Regions from separate parts of the Priestia sp. TSO9 genome, predicted to be linked through region 1. Evidence: riboswitches for the same ligand, from Rfam matches in the RefSeq annotation. Region 1 holds a riboswitch; each other region holds the start of a gene.
The links. A riboswitch is a leader RNA that binds a small molecule or an ion and turns the genes downstream of it on or off. The one in region 1 is predicted to bind cobalamin.
Positions count from the first base shown of each region.

Region 2: linked by a shared signal. The riboswitch ahead of LJC66_RS13275 ((2Fe-2S) ferredoxin domain-containing protein) and the one ahead of LJC66_RS10020 (ABC transporter substrate-binding protein) in region 1 are both predicted to bind cobalamin.
Region 3: linked by a shared signal. The riboswitch ahead of LJC66_RS24785 (ribonucleoside-diphosphate reductase subunit alpha) and the one ahead of LJC66_RS10020 (ABC transporter substrate-binding protein) in region 1 are both predicted to bind cobalamin.
Region 4: linked by a shared signal. The riboswitch ahead of LJC66_RS15605 (cobyric acid synthase) and the one ahead of LJC66_RS10020 (ABC transporter substrate-binding protein) in region 1 are both predicted to bind cobalamin.

Region 1 is NZ_JAJEKD010000013.1:354,991-359,076, forward strand. It holds gene LJC66_RS10010 (YpjP family protein) at 295-897, shown strand; gene LJC66_RS10015 (thioredoxin family protein) at 1,086-1,400, shown strand; cobalamin riboswitch at 1,492-1,624, shown strand; gene LJC66_RS10020 (ABC transporter substrate-binding protein) at 1,883-2,842, shown strand; gene LJC66_RS10025 (adenosylcobinamide amidohydrolase) at 2,931-3,539, shown strand; gene cbiB (adenosylcobinamide-phosphate synthase CbiB) at 3,544-4,086, shown strand, end outside.
Region 2 is NZ_JAJEKD010000013.1:993,180-997,265, reverse strand. It holds gene LJC66_RS13290 (cation:dicarboxylate symporter family transporter) at 1-137, shown strand, start outside; gene LJC66_RS13285 (M42 family metallopeptidase) at 245-1,282, shown strand; gene LJC66_RS13280 (hypothetical protein) at 1,634-1,792, shown strand; cobalamin riboswitch at 1,940-2,118, shown strand; cobalamin riboswitch at 2,237-2,416, shown strand; gene LJC66_RS13275 ((2Fe-2S) ferredoxin domain-containing protein) at 2,519-2,899, shown strand; gene cobJ (precorrin-3B C(17)-methyltransferase) at 2,913-4,086, shown strand, end outside.
Region 3 is NZ_JAJEKD010000015.1:1,858,396-1,862,481, forward strand. It holds gene LJC66_RS24785 (ribonucleoside-diphosphate reductase subunit alpha) at 1-1,860, opposite strand, end outside; cobalamin riboswitch at 1,994-2,179, opposite strand; gene menC (o-succinylbenzoate synthase) at 2,458-3,561, opposite strand; gene LJC66_RS24795 (o-succinylbenzoate--CoA ligase) at 3,565-4,086, opposite strand, start outside.
Region 4 is NZ_JAJEKD010000015.1:168,559-172,644, reverse strand. It holds gene LJC66_RS15615 (APC family permease) at 1-1,277, shown strand, start outside; gene LJC66_RS15610 (YdcF family protein) at 1,336-1,899, opposite strand; cobalamin riboswitch at 2,047-2,226, shown strand; gene LJC66_RS15605 (cobyric acid synthase) at 2,319-3,845, shown strand; gene LJC66_RS15600 (FecCD family ABC transporter permease) at 4,051-4,086, shown strand, end outside.

The DNA.
Region 1 (4,086 bases):
TTTCATCTAAAGTTCATAAAAGTATGATATATTTTTGAACATAAAAATACTTTTGTGTTTAAGCATCCAGCAAAAAAGGAATATCTTGTATAGGTTTCCGCTCGGTGTGACAAGCTCAAACAGAAGAAGGAAGGTGCTAACTAAAAAGTCGTCGAATGCCCGTAGGCAGCATAAATGAATAAGCAAATATAGGTAAAAAATTAATAAGTATGTTACAATACCTAGTGAGTTATAACAATGAATTTTACGATATGAAAAGACCATATGGGAAAAGATGAGAAAGGAAAGATACGAATGCCTAGATGGATAAAAAGAATGCTAATTGTATTTATTACAGTATTTACATTTGGGCTTGTCACTCCACCAGAATATTTATACGTTGATGATGCAAAAGCGGACAAGCAACATAAAGCAGGGTATGTAAGAGAAACAACTCCTGTCACAGCTGTTATAGAAGATATTCATTTGCCATATGAAGAACCAAAATATGAAGACGTTTCATCATTTGTTACGTATGCAATGGAATCAGCTGAAAAACAGTCAGTGGAAAAATTCGGAACAAAAATTGGACCTGTCATTGAAGATGAATTTCGTCAAGCAGTGTTACCTAAAATTGAAGAAGTGCTGACCGACATTGGCACTGAGCGTGAACAGTCGATTCAGAATCTCGAGATAAGCGAGCATCCTGCTGCTGGCTACGGTGAAAAGATTTTCCATGTATATGACCGGGAAACCGGTCAGGACTTAATACGATTTCATGTACGGCGTGAAAATCCTCCAAAAGATGGATACTGGTTTAATTTTCACTATCATGCGGCTGCAGATAATTTTCAGAAGCATTATGATTTAGGGAAAATTTATTGGAACCGAAACATGCCGCCTAAATGGTTTAGCTGATAATAGACACAACATTCTGTGATTTCGAAATGTTAGCTTTTTTAAGCTAGCATTTTTTTACGTCTAAAACCGTTATGGTCTAAATAAGCTGAAACATTAGCACAACGATAAAAAAATCGTTTATAATGAAGTCAGACTTCTTACCATAGAATAGGGAGAAGGAACGAATAGATGCTGGAGGTAACACAATGAAACAATTTACGGAAGAAAAACAATTTCGCGAACAAATTAAGAACGAAACACTAAGCGTTGGGATTTTTACGACAACGTGGTGTCCTGATTGCAAACGTTTGGATATGTTCATTGATGAAATCGTTGACGAAAATACAGATAAAGCATGGTTTAAAATTGACAAGGATGAGTTTGAAGAACTTTCTGCTGAAAACAATGTAATGGGTATTCCTTCTCTTCTTGTATATAAAAACGGTGAAAAAATTGCACACTTGCACAGTGCAAATGCTAAAACGCCTGAAGCGGTCCGTGAATTTTTAGCAACTCTTTAATTCCCTAAGCTGCGAGAGCATTCTTGCAGCTTTTTTTTGTGAGAATGGCTATTTCCATTTTTCCATGAGTGGGGTATACTAGGACAAGTGAATAATCGTAAAGCAATAAGGTCTCAATTTAAAGATTGAGTGAAAAGGGAAGTCTGGTGAAAAGCCAGCGCGGTCCCGCCACTGTAAGCGCTTTGTGCGTAAGTCAGGAGACCTGCCTTATTGTTAGCTGTGAAACCTTCGAGGAAGGGTGAAGCAGGGTAATGAACATACATATCAAGTATAGTGAACGGATTCTTTTCCTGCTTATCTTGACGTTACCTGCTTTGCTTTCAATTGAAAGTAAAGCTTTTTTATTTTGAAGCTGCCTGCGAGCAGTATACATAGTCAAAGCGGAAAAACGGGATAGCGCTGCTTTTTGCATGATCATTTGCTTTTTCTTTAACGTGGAGGTTTCGTATTCACAATGAACAATATATAGGGGGAGTATTTAGATGAAAAAATGGCTTTCGTATTCCATTATTGCACTGTTAGTCATCGTACTTGCTGCATGCGGTGCAGGCAGCCAAAGCAACAGTGATAAAAAAACGAAGCAAGATACAGCACAAACGTCACAAGCTGCATTTCCTGTGAAGGTAAAAGACGCGCGTGATAAAGAAATTACGTTGAAAAAACAGCCTAAGAAAATTGTTTCACTAATGCCAAGTAATACGGAGATTGTATATGCCCTTGGCCTTGAAAAAGAATTAGTAGGTGTCACAAGCAACGATGATTATCCTAAAAGCGTAAAGAAAAAAGCGCAGGTAGGAGATATGAACGTTAATGCAGAAAAAGTTATTGCTTTAAATCCTGATTTAGTGCTGGCACACGCTTCAAGTATGGGCGTTTCGGATGAAGTATTTAAACAAATTGAAAGTGCGGGGATTCCGGTATTTGTTGTAAAAGATTCAACAACGTTTGATACGGTTTATGATTCTATTACCCAAATCGGTAAATTAACGGGTAAAACAAAAGAAGCTAATCAAACAATTAAAGACATGAAAGAAAAAGTAGCTTCAATTGAGAAAAAAGCAAAAACGATTTCAAAAGAAGATCGTAAAAAAGTATGGATAGAGGTATCAGGAGCTCCTGAGATTTATACAACAGGAAAAGGTACGTTCATGAACGAAATGCTTACTATGATCGGTGCTGATAACGTAGCGGCTAGTGAAAAGGGTTGGGTTAAGTTTTCTGAAGAGCAAGTTGTTAAGTTAAACCCTGACGATATTATCGCAACGTATGATGCAGACAAAAATGAGATTATGAAGCGTCCCGCTTGGAGCAGCATGACTGCTGTAAAAGAGGGTAACATCGAGAAGGTTGATCAAAACAAAATCAACCGCTTAGGACCTCGTATTGTAGATGGCTTAGAGGACTTAGCAAAAGCAGTATACCCTGAGGTGTACAATAAATAAGAAGAGGGACCATATTCCAGTTCGAATTGAAAAGGGGATTGGTCCCTTTTCACATCTTAAAATTGAAGAACGGCCTGAGCTTTTAATCATGAAAACCGAGACTTCTTATAAAACATACAGCTCAGGGGTTTTAGGAACAGGCATTACGGAAACGGACACCTTTTACAATCGATTTGTTCACAAAGACTATTATTCAGATACTCCTTCTTTGGAGTATGAGCAATATTTGATGAAAGAAAATGTGCGCCATGAGCAAATCGTAGGGTTGATGACAGCCGTTTGGTTAAAAGAAAGAGCGGTTTACTGTTATGAAGGCTACGGAGTAAGAGTAGCTTCCGTGATAACGGCTGGAGTAGGAAACGCAGTAGATATTATAGCTGACGAAGCTGTCCCGTTCTATTCCTCTCCCGGTACAATTAATATGTTTTTTTTCGTGGAAGGTACGCTTACGGATGCAGCGTTTTTACAGCTTTTTATTGCGGCCACAGAAGCTAAAACAAAAACGCTGTCACAGCTGGGTGTCATAGATCCGGCTACAAAGACGATTGCTACGGGAACATCTACGGACAGCATCTCAGTTGCAGCGTCTCAGCAAGGACCATTATATGAATATGCAGGCTCTATGACCGCTTTAGGGCAAGCGGTAGCCAAGCTGGTGAAAATAAGCTTAGAGCAGGGACTTAAGGGAAAGAGGTGAAGAAGTGAGTATTACACAAGCGATAATTGCACACATGACGGCCATGACGATTGCTTTACTAATTGACCGAATTATAGGCGACCCTGAAAATTGGCCGCATCCCGTTCGCTGGTTTGGCAAATGGATTTATTGGATGGATTCCAGATTAAATAAAGGTGCAGGAAAACGATTCAAAGGATTGCTTCTTGTGATAAGTATGGCTGTGCTCGCAGGAGTTGTTCCCTTTTTGTTCCTTCATGCTTTATACGAAGTTCATTTTATAGCAGGTGTTTTAGTAGAGGGCGTAATGATTGCGACTACTATATCCACTCGTTCTTTAAGCGAAGCTGCTTATAAGGTACAAAAGCCGCTTCAGCTAGGAGATATGGAGAAAGCTAGATATGAAGTAAGCATGATTGTGGGACGAGATACAGATCGTTTGTCAGAAGGAGAAATTGCCAGAGCCACGGTAGAGACCGTGGCTGAAAATACAAGTGATGGTATTACAGCTCCGCTTTTTTATGCATTTATAGGAGGAGGAGCCCTAGCGTTTTTTTACCGGGCTATT
Region 2 (4,086 bases), 640 kb from region 1:
TTGATATGATGCGTACCACAGTTAACGTAGTAGGAAATGCTTTAGCTGCCATTGTGATGTCGAAGTCTGAAGGCGAATTTGATAAGCAAAAATCATTAAACTATACAAATGGATTAAAGAAATCAAACATAGCTTAAAACAAAAAAGCCGGGCAGCTGCCCGGCTTTTTTGTTTGGATCTGCCTGTTATCTTTTTTGAAACATATGGTAAAATAAAAGAAATGAGAGACAAAGGAAGTGTCATAATGACGGAAACTGTTCAGTTAATTAAAAAGCTTGTTTCGATTCCCAGTCCTTCTGGAAATACAGAAAAGGTGATTTCATTTGTCGAAGACTATGTAAAAGAGCTAAATATTCAAACGTATCGCAATCGAAAAGGGGGCTTAGTCGCTACTATTCCCGGTAAAGATACAGATCACCACCGCATGCTGACGGCTCATGTTGATACATTAGGTGCTATGGTAAAAGAAATCAAATCGAGTGGGCGTCTAAAAATCGACCTGATTGGAGGGTTTCGCTACAATTCTATTGAAGGAGAATATTGTGAAATTGAAACTTCATCAGGAGAAGTATTTACAGGAACCATTCTTATGCATCAAACATCTGTTCATGTGTATAAAGATGCAGGGAAAGCTGAGCGGAATCAAGAAAATATAGAAATTCGATTGGATGAAAAAGTACATAGCGCAGAAGATGTTCGCAGCCTTGGAATTGAAGTTGGCGACTTTGTTTCGTTTGATCCTCGTGTAGAAATAACAAAAAGGGGTTTTATTAAATCTCGTCATCTCGATGATAAAGCAAGCGTAGCTTTATTGCTTCAGCTCATGAAAACAATTCAAGAAGAACAGATCGAACTGCCATACACTACGCATTTTCTCATTTCAAATAATGAAGAAATTGGATACGGAGGAAATTCGAATATTACGCCTCAAACAGTAGAATACTTAGCAGTTGATATGGGTGCTATGGGAGATGGACAATCTACTGATGAATACACTGTGTCTATTTGTGTAAAAGATTCAAGCGGCCCATATCATTACGGTTTGAGAAAGCATTTGGTGGAGCTAGCTAAGCAGCATGATATTCAGTACAAATTAGATATTTATCCATTTTACGGATCAGATGCTTCTGCTGCTATTCGTGCGGGACACGATATCGTACACGGCTTAATTGGTCCAGGAATTGATTCTTCTCATGCGTTTGAGAGAACGCATCAAGATTCATTGAATCATACGTATAAGCTTCTCTATTACTATATTCAGTCGAACATGGTTCTGCTTTAAGAAAGGGATATTTAATTAGTGTATTTTTATGCAAAATAAAGAACAGGATGGGATTACGATGTCTGTTCTTTCCTTTCTTAAAAAAGAAGCCAGCTGTCCGGCTTCTTTTTTTTAATAAATACTATATATTTTTTACTGGTGGAGCAATAGGTGATTAAAAAAGCACCTTTTTAAAGAGATACAATACTGCTTAAACCTTTTGTACATTTTGTTCATTTACAGAAGTTAAAATGTTTTTAAATTTTTAAAAGTTTCTTGTGACAAGTTTTGTAGAATGGGTTTTCAAAAGGAAATGGTTTCGTCATAATGTGGATATAGCGATCACTACAATAATCGGAGGCGAATCTTTTCATGTGGGTACTGACGGTATATGCTGGAAAAGAAATGAAAATGTTTGAATTTGAAACTGAAAAGCAGGCGAGAGAAGCTTTTGCCAAAACAAATGGCTGTAAAGTTCTTTCAGAAGTCGTGTATTATAATGATCCTCATTTAACATTGGTAGCTATATAAGTAGAAAAACAAGAGCTGATTTTTTGCTCTTGTTTTTTTATGGCTCTTTATATCCTATAAAAAGAATAGAGTTGAAATAAAAAAAAATGTACGCTATGATATGGTAGTTACTTCTATTATTCTGATAGTTTAAAAGGTTCATATATATCAAACAGCAACAGTAAAGATGCCAAGAAGGCTTAATAGGGAAACTGGTGAAAGACCAGTACTGCCCCCGCAACTGTAAGTGTGGACGAACGAGTATAACCACTGTGGAAGAATCACGGGAAGGTTCTCAAGTAGAATGATACACAAGTCAGGAGACCTGTCTTTATTGTGAAGTTTCTATTTCTCCGGGGAGCGGGAAGGGAAACGTTGGCTTAAAGTGGCATTCGTGTACACTCTTATTCTGACGTTTTACCCGCTCGCATATTAGCGAAGCGGGTTTTTCTCATGTCGCAAAACTACATATCGTGCAAAAAAGGTGCGCAATGTTTACATTGCGTTAAATGGGAAGTCTGGTGTGAAGCCAGCGCGGTACCCGCCACTGTGAAGATGAGCTGATTGCATATGCCACTGTATTCGGGAAGGCGCAATGAAGTGATGAATCGAAGCCAGGAAACCAGCCTTTTTCTAATGCGAAGCTTACCCTACGGGATATAGGTGGAAGTGCAAAAACTTAGTTTGAATTTTTCTGCGCCTCTATCAATGATAGAGGCGCTTTTTTTAGTAAAGGAGCGAATGAGTGTGACGACGTGGAACTTAAATGGAACAAAACATCACGTATTGATTTGTAATGGAAGCAGCTGTATGAGAAAAGGTGGAGAAGAAGCCACCCAAGCTATTCGAAATAAAGTGACGGAACTGGATTTGGATGAAACGGTTCATACAACGCGTACACGCTGTAATGGACGATGCAAAGATGCTCCTGTAGCTATTGTGTATCCTTCAGGAGATTGGTACAAGCAGGTCACTGAAACCGTGGCTCACCGGATTGTCGAAGAACATTTAGCAGGAGGCTGCAGTATAAAGGAATCGCTTATTTATGAATATGATCAAAATGGTTTCGTTTCTCCGGAAAACAGTGACTCCATAGAAGGAATTGACAAAGTAAAAAGTAACGCATAAAGGAGGAGCTAGCATGAAAGGTAAACTGTTAGTTATCGGATTTGGGCCGGGAAGCTTTGAACATATTACACAGCGAGCAAGAGAAGCCATTCAAGAAAGTGATATGATCATCGGTTACAAAACCTATGTGGAATTAATTCAAGGACTGTTAACGAATCAGCAAATTATTAGTACAGGAATGACCGAAGAAGTAAGCCGTGCACAAGAAGCTGTAAAGCAAGCGGAAGCAGGAAAAACCGTGGCTGTCATTTCAAGCGGAGATGCAGGAGTATATGGAATGGCAGGCCTTGTGTATGAAGTGTTGATTGAAAAAGGCTGGAAAAAAGAAACGGGCGTAGAGCTGGAAGTAATTCCTGGCATTTCGGCTATCAATTCATGCGCATCTCTCCTTGGAGCGCCCGTGATGCACGACGCTTGTACAATTAGTTTAAGTGACCACCTTACGCCTTGGGAACTAATTGAAAAAAGAATCGAAGCAGCTGCACAAGCAGATTTTGTAGTGGCTTTTTACAACCCAAAAAGCGGAAGACGAACAAGACAAATTGTTGAAGCACAGAGGATTTTATTAAAGTACCGTTCTCCTGATACGCCTGTTGGTCTTGTGAAAAGCGCTTATCGTGACCGTGAAGAAGTCGTAATGACCAACTTAAAAGACATGTTAAATCATGAAATTGGCATGCTGACTACCGTTGTTGTCGGGAATTCATCTACGTTCTTTTACGACGATTTAATGATTACCCCGCGCGGGTATCAGCGGAAATATACCCTCAACCAAACGGAGCAGCCGCTAAGACCGCATCAGCGACTTCGAAAAGAAGCAGAACCATGGGCTCTCGATCAAGAAGAGACTGTAAAGCAAACAGCTTCAGCTATTGAAGCAGTTCAGACCAAACCAGAAGAACCAGCAACTTCACGAGCTCTTGCAGAAGAAGCGCTTCAAGCAATTTTAGGTGAAACCACTTCTGCGGTCGTACATCAGCCAATAGAGTCAATTTTCGAAGTGGCAGTTAGCCCAGGACTTGCCAATAAGAAATTCACACCTGTTCAAATGACCACACTAGCAGAAGCTGTTGGTGAAAAAGGTACGATGGAGTATACACCTGACCATCAAATCAAACTGCAAATCCCAACGACTCAGCCAGATGTGATTATTAAAAAGCTCCAAGCAGCTTCCTTTTTACTATCTC
Region 3 (4,086 bases), on a different contig from region 1:
GTAGCCATTTCTTATCCCATTGTTTTGAACTTCGTTACGCAGTTCACTCCACGCTTCGCTTGTGTATTTACGTGTTTCAAAATAAGCGCCTGACTCAAAATCTGAGCCTTTAAATAATGGATATGCGCCTTTTTCTTTAGCTAAGTTCATGCTTGCCTGTACGGTTAAGTAAGCGATTTGCTCATACAATTCATCGCAATATGCTACCGCTTCATCTGTTTCCCATGCTATTTTCTTTAAGGCAAGCAAATGGTTCCAACCAAATGTGCCAAGCCCTACTGCGCGGTACTTTTGGTTTGTTAGTTTTGCTTGAAGTACCGGCAAATCATTTAACTCAATAACATTATCAAGCATGCGTACTTGAATTGGAATTAAACGTTCAAGCACATCTTCAGTTACGGCTCTCGCTAAGTTGATAGACGAAAGATTACATACAACAAAATCGCCCGGATTCTTTGTAATAATAATTTTTCCGTCTTCCGTAATTTCCTCTGTTACGACCGTTGTGCTTTGGTTTTGCGTAATTTCTGTACATAAGTTGCTGCAGTAGATCATGCCCTCGTGGCGGTTTTGATTAGCTCGGTTAACCGTATCACGATAGAACATATAAGGCGTCCCTGTTTCAAGCTGCGAAAGCATAATGCGCTTGAAGATTTCAATAGCAGGTACTGTTTCTCTTGAAAGCTGTTCATTATTTACACACTCAGCGTAACGAGTGCGGAATGAACCGCTGCCTTCTTCTTCATCATAAAAATCTTCTAACGAGTAGCCCATCAGCGTACGAACTTCGTGAGGATCGAATAAGTGCCAATCTTCACGTGCTTCTACTTTTTCCATAAACAAATCTGGCAAACATACGCCAGTGAATAAATCATGCGTGCGCTGGCGTTCGTCACCATTGTTCAACCGCGCGTCTAAGAATGAAAAGATGTCTTTATGCCATACGTCTAAATATACGGCAATAGCTCCTTGTCGTTGACCTAGCTGATCGACACTTACAGCCGTATTATTTAGCTGTTTCATCCATGGAATTGTTCCTGATGATACGCCTTTAAAACCTTTTATATCACTTCCTCGGCTTCTAATATGACCGAGGTAGACACCAATTCCGCCTCCATTTTTACTAAGCGTGGCCAAATCTGTATTGCTATCATAAATACCGCGTAAGCTGTCATCAATCGTATCAATAAAGCAGCTAGATAGCTGTCCGTAGCTCTTTCCTGCGTTTGAAAGCGTTGGTGTGGCAACCGTCATATATAGACTAGAAAGCGCCCAGTACGCTTCTTTTACTAATGCTGTTCGATTTTCTTTCTTTTCTTGAGACATCAGCGTCATAGCAATGATAAGAAAACGTTCTTGCGGTAATTCGTATACGCGCTTATCATGTGATGTCGCTAAATAGCGATCTGCTAATGTCAACAATCCAATGTATGTAAATAAACGATCGCGTTCAGGAATAATGACTGAAGCAATTTCATTAATTTCTTCTTCTGTATATGTTTTTAATAGCTGTTTATTATAAATACCGATTTTTGTTAGTTCTTGAATAAGCTGATAAAACGAACCGTATTTCTCTTTTTTATCATAGCCTCGGTTGTCCGCTGCTTTTCGATATAGTTCGTTTAAGTAGACGTCTGCCGCTACGTACGTCCAATCTGGTTCTTCCATTGAAATACGCTCTAAGGCTGCTAAAATTAGGACGTTTGCAACCTTTTCGTCCGTCATATTTTCCTTTACTGTAACAGTTTGAATAACCTTTTCCTCATACAAAGAAAAATCAAGCTGCGTAAATTCTTTTTTTAAACGTTCAATATATGCAGTTAATTCATGTAGAATTGTAGGCTTTAATGTATTCACCATAAATATGGCTCCTCTCTTCACTTCAAAATAAAAAATCGCTCACCGTACCTCGGTGAGCGAATAGAACGAAGATAGAAGAAGACACTAAGTCTTTTCTCAATCCTCGCTCTACCCTCTCACCTCCCGAAGAAGATAAAACGACATAAAAAAGGCAGGTCTCCTGACTTATGCTTCTTTTTACTTTAAGGCCTTCCCATGATGTTTACTCACAGTGGATCTCCTTATTTCATCAGCATTCACAGTTGCGGGGACAGCTTTGGATTTTCACCAAATTCCCTTTTAAGTCTTTTTATCAGACACCTTTTTCACTGGAAAACACAAAATATAGTATTTTATTATCGATTTCAAAACAACATATTGTGTTATGTTATAAACACATTATATAGGACAACTTAGAAAACTATCAACCTATTTTCAAAAATAATTTTGTTTTTTACGATAAAATCCTTCGACTTTTTTCATCAAACTATTCCATCATAACATGTTTTGACACGCTTGATGGAACAATGTGCTCTTTTTAAAAAATTTGTCCTATTTTTCTACTAAACATTGACAACCTCAATAAAAAAACCGTTTTACATAAAAAACGGTTTTTAATTATTTGTATTCTTTTTCAAATGCTGTGATTGTTTTGATAAAGTTTTTATCAATATCGTATCCTATCCCCGGTTTTCCCTTCACCTTTATTACTCCGGCTTCTACCTCTACTTCGGGCTTAATAATATCTTTTTCCCAATAGCGAGACGACGCAGAAATATCACCTGGTATCGTGAAAGAAGGCAATGTCGCAAGGGCGATGTTATGAGCACGTGAAATGCCGGCTTCTAACATTCCTCCAACCCAAAGTCTTACACCATGCTGGGCGCACAAATCATGAATTTGCTTTGCTACGGACATTCCGCCAACTCGACCGATTTTCACATTGATAATCTTACAGCTTCTTTGTTCAATTGCATGACGTGTATCTTCATAGCTCACAATACTTTCATCTAAGCAAATTGGCGTCTGCATTTGCTTTTGTAACAATCGATGATCAAGGATATCATCAGAACTTAACGGCTGTTCGATCATCATTAAATTCAAGTCATCTAGTTTCTTCAATGAATCACTATCGCTTAACGTATAGGCTGAATTGGCATCAGCCATAAGAGGAATGTTTGGAAATTCATCTCGAATTTGTTTCAGTAGCTCATAGTCAGCACCCGGCTTAATTTTCACTTTAAAGCGCTTATAGCCATCTTTCATGTAAGTCTTTATTTGTTCTTTCATTATGGAAATATCATTTAAGCCAACTACCACTCCAGCTTCTACAGCAGACCTTACTCCTCCAATTACTTCAGATAACGGCTTGTTTTGCCTCTTTGCATACAAATCCCATACAGCACAGTCCAAAGCTGCTTTAGCCATGTTATTTCGCTTTAGAGGTTTGAATAACTTTTGAACATCCTCTGGTTTTTGAAGCTGCTGATGAAGAAGCGAGGGAATTAAAAAATCGTCTAACATATGAAAACATGTTTGAATCGTTTCTTCCGTATACCAAGGAGATGAAAAAGCAACTACTTCTCCCCACCCTGTAAATCCTTTTTCATCTTCTACTTCAAGCAAAATCAATTCTCGATCCTGCACTGTACCATAGCTTGTTGAAAAAGGAGAAAGAAGCTTCATGTCAATTTTATAAAGGTGTACTTTTTTTATAATCATCGATTAGCTCCCTTTCTGTATGAAAGATGATAGCTTCCGGCGTATGATTTTATTAGAAGCCGTTCGCGGCAGCTCCTCTACTCGAACGAAATACTTTGGAAGTTTGTACTTTGCTAAAAATTGTTGAATGTGTAAAGATAATTCTTCATCTGAAACGTCTTCGTTTACAACAATACATGCAGCTGGCACTTGTCCCCATTTTTCATCAGCTACTCCCGTTACACCGGCCTCTTTAACAGCGGGATGCTTCAACAAAACATTTTCAATTTCAGCTGGATATACATTTTCTCCACCTGAAATAATAAGGTCTGAACGTCTGTCTAACACATATAGAAAGCCTTCTTCATCCACTTTCCCGATATCTCCTGTATAGAACCAGCCTTGTTGAAGGGCTTTTTCAGTAGCTTCAGGTTTATTTAAATATCCTGTTGTAACATTTGGACCTTTAACAATGATTTCTCCTGCTTCGCTGGTCTCATTTCCTTTTTCATCTACAATTTTCATTGCACATGGAAATAACGGTTT
Region 4 (4,086 bases), on a different contig from region 1:
TTATTGCTTACACAAGTTTGATTGCCATCGAGGTAACGGCTGTACGTCAGTATGTTGCGTTTTGGCTTCCTGGTCTAACTAAACATGGTTCTGAATCGCCTACTACAATCGGCTGGTTATTTCAGTTCGCGTTATTAACACTATTTTTTATCATTAACTACGTAAGTGTAAAAGCATTTGCTAAGTCAAATGTCATTATATCTGTGTTCAAATATGCGGTTCCTCTTACAATTATCGTCGTGTTAGCTTATCACTTTAAATCAGCTAACTTTACAACTGGCGATTTTGCTCCGTTTGGTTTTAATGGTATTCAAGCAGCCATTTCAACAGGTGGCGTTATGTTTGCTTACCTAGGACTTCACCCTATCGTTTCTGTAGCCAGTGAAGTTAAAAACCCGCAGCGTAATATTCCAATCGCGCTCATTATCTGTATTGTACTTTCAGCGATTATTTACACAGCACTGCAAGTATTGTTCATTGGTAACATCCCGGCTGATATGCTATCAGGAGGATGGGGAACAATTCAAGAGCAATTCTCTTTACCATTTAAAGATATTGCACTTATTTTAGGCCTTGGCTGGTTAGTAACGCTTGTTATTTTTGATGCTATTTTATCACCAGGCGGTAACGGGAACATCTTCATGAATACAACTTCTCGTTTAGTTTATGCTTGGTCTCGTAATGGAACATTATTTAAACGTTTCTCAAAAGTAGATAAGAAAACAGGAATTCCACGTGCGTCACTATGGCTATCATTTGGAATGTCCGTATTCTGGACACTGCCATTTCCTTCTTGGGAAGCGCTAGTAAACGTATGTTCAGTGGCACTTATTCTGTCTTATGCGATTGCGCCAATTTCAGCTGCTGCATTCAGAGTAAATGCAAAAGACCTTAAAAAACCTTTTAAATTAAAAGGCATGAGCGTTATTGCTCCTGTTTCATTTATTTTCTGTTCATACATCGTATATTGGTCAGGGTGGACGACAATTTCTTGGCTTCTAGGATCACAGCTTCTAATGGTTGTTATCTACGTAGCGTTTAAGAAATACGTACCAACTGACGTTGTAAAGTTTGCACAGCAGCTTAAATCTGCATGGTGGCTAGTTGCTTATTATATTATTATGCTTGTTATCTCTTATCTAGGTTCATTTGGTGGAGGACAAGGTGTGCTAAGCAACCCGCTTGACTTAATTTTAATTGCTCTTGTTTCACTCGGTATTTTCTACTGGGCGAAATATACAGGTTTACCAAAAGCAGTTATCGATACAGATGATTAATAAAAAACACGGCATGAATTCATGCCGTGTTTTTTATTTGTAGAGGTACTTACTCTATTTATTTATCAAACAGCCATGTTTTTAAAATAGCAGCATACTCACGAAAATAGGCTTGAAGTTTAATTGAATTTGGTGTCTTTGCACCTAAGGGATAAACGTCAAAGCCTTGACGTTTGGCAATAATAGAGGCGCGAAATAAATGAAAATCACTGCTAACAAGCACGACTTTTTTGTGTTGAATATCAACTTTCTGTTTAGTAAAAGTAAAATTCTCAAAAGTAGAAGTTGACTGATCTTCTTTTATAATTCGATTCTTTTTAATTCCTTCTTTCCGCAAAAAACGATAGGCTGCCTCTGCTTCAGAAATTTCTTCATCGGATCCTTTTCCGCCCGTTAAGATAACTTTTGTTTGTTGATGTGCTTGTAAATAAGATAAAGCCGTCTTTACTCGTTCTTTTAAACTAGGAGACATTTGGTCACCATCTACTTTAGAGCCTAAAACAAGCACATAATCTGCGTTTTGTGGAACAGGCTTGTGAGCAGTTTGATACATACAAAAAGATATGATTGCTATATAAAGAACAAACACGCTGATAAAGACATAAATGATTTTTTTCTTCAACTGTGATCACCTTCCTAGCTATTCCATAAGATGTTTGGAAAATAATTGTTATTATAGCATACGAGACCCAAATAAGTATAAACACAGTAATATATAATAATAGAAGAAAATCGTTATTGTGAATGGTTATAAAATTCGTTACAATAAAGAATAAATGATTTTAAAAGTGCCTCTAAGGAGGATAATAGGGAAATCGGTGTAAATCCGGTGCAGCCCCCGCTACTGTAAATGTGGATGAACCTGCAAAGACCCACTAATCAAACTAGGAAGGGTGCAGAAGTAAAATGAAGCATAAGCCAGGAGACCTGCTTTTAAAAACCCCTTATTTTTCGGTGGGAGAAATAAGTCAAGACAATGTGTTAATGAGCGCATGACCAAACCTTGACTTTTACAGTTAAGGTTTTTTTATGTGGTAGGGAGTGGAAAAAGTGAAAAAAGGAAAACCGCTTATGATTCAAGGAACGCACTCAGACGCTGGAAAAAGCATGATTGCTACAGCATTTTGCCGTATTTTTAAAGAAGACGGCTATCAAACTGCACCGTTTAAATCGCAAAATATGGCGCTTAATTCATACATTACAATGGATGGAAAAGAAATTGGCAGAGCGCAGGGAATTCAAGCAGAAGCGGCTGGAGTAGAAGCAACAACCAATATGAATCCTATTTTAATTAAACCAACTCGTGATCATGAATCTCAAATTGTCGTTCACGGAAAACCGCTGCGTAATATGTTTGCTTTTCAGTATCGGCAAGAATTTTTTAATGAAGGTTTGAACGTTATCACGGAAGCTTATAAAGAGCTCGCCAATCATTATGATCGAATTGTGATTGAAGGCGCTGGAAGTCCTGCCGAAGTCAATTTGAACGATCGGGAACTCGTAAATATGCGCGTTGCAAAAATAGCAGAAGCGCCTGTTGTGTTAGTAGGAGATATTGATAAAGGTGGAGTTTTTGCGAGCCTAGTAGGAACTCTTCAATTGCTTCCAGCTGAGCACAAGCCCAGAGTTGTCGGGGTGTTAATCAATAAATTCCGAGGAGATTTAGAACTGTTAAAACCGGGGCTAAAGTGGTTTGAAGAATACACAGGCGTTCCGGTCCTAGGCGTTATTCCTTATATGCACGACGTGGAAATTGACGCAGAAGATTCATTATCCCTCAGAAATTACTCAACCCTTGTGAATCCGTTAAAAGAAATTGATATTGCGGTTATTTCGTACCCACGCATCTCAAATTTTACAGACATCGATCCTTTAAGCTTAGAAGAAGACTGTCATGTGAGGCTTGTAACCAAGCCATCACAACTAGGTACGCCTGATTTAATTGTTTTACCAGGAAGCAAAAATACGATTGAAGATGCGCAGTTTTTACAAGAAAGCGGCCTGGCTCTAGCCATTAATCAAGTCTTGAACGCAACGAACGCTCACGTTATTGGCATCTGCGGGGGATATCAAATGTTAGGCGAGACGATTACGGACCCCGATGCAGTAGAGTCCCGGATTGAATCTATTAAAGGGCTGGGTTTGCTTCCAGTGGAAACCGTTATGACAACCAGCAAAAAAACAGAAAGAGTTTCTGGATATGTTCAGTTAGAGAGTGAGAAGGTTTCGATTGAAGGCTATGAAATTCATATGGGAAAGACGGTTTCTAAAAGTTTGACGGAAGCCTTTGCGGTGGTAGATGATCAAAAAGAAGGAACGGTTAAAGAAAACATCATTGGCACGTATGTTCATGATGTGTTTCATAACGATGCTTTGCGCAGAGCTTTGCTTAATCAAATTCGTAAACATAAAAAATTGCCACCTATTACGGATACATTCAACAGCCGTCTGCAAAAAGAGGAGTCTTTTTCAAAAGCAGCAGCATATGTGAGAGAAGCTGTAGATATGGAAAAGCTGTATCATTTAATAGACAACTATAAAAGCCCGGAGCAAGCACAAAAAGTATAGCTTGTAGAGGCTTTCGCTTGTTTTTTTACCGAGAACTTTAGTACGCTGTGCTACGTTGCCTAGTTCAACAGTCTAGCACTCGCAACAAATAAAAGATAATTGTTTCCCACTCTATATAGGGTGGAAACATGGTTTATGGACAGGAAAATGAATGGTTAATGTAATGTAAAACATCATGCCTCGTTTCCTAGAGGAGCTGAAAGTATTGATTTTTAAACGTATTTTTTTAAACAAAGCATCT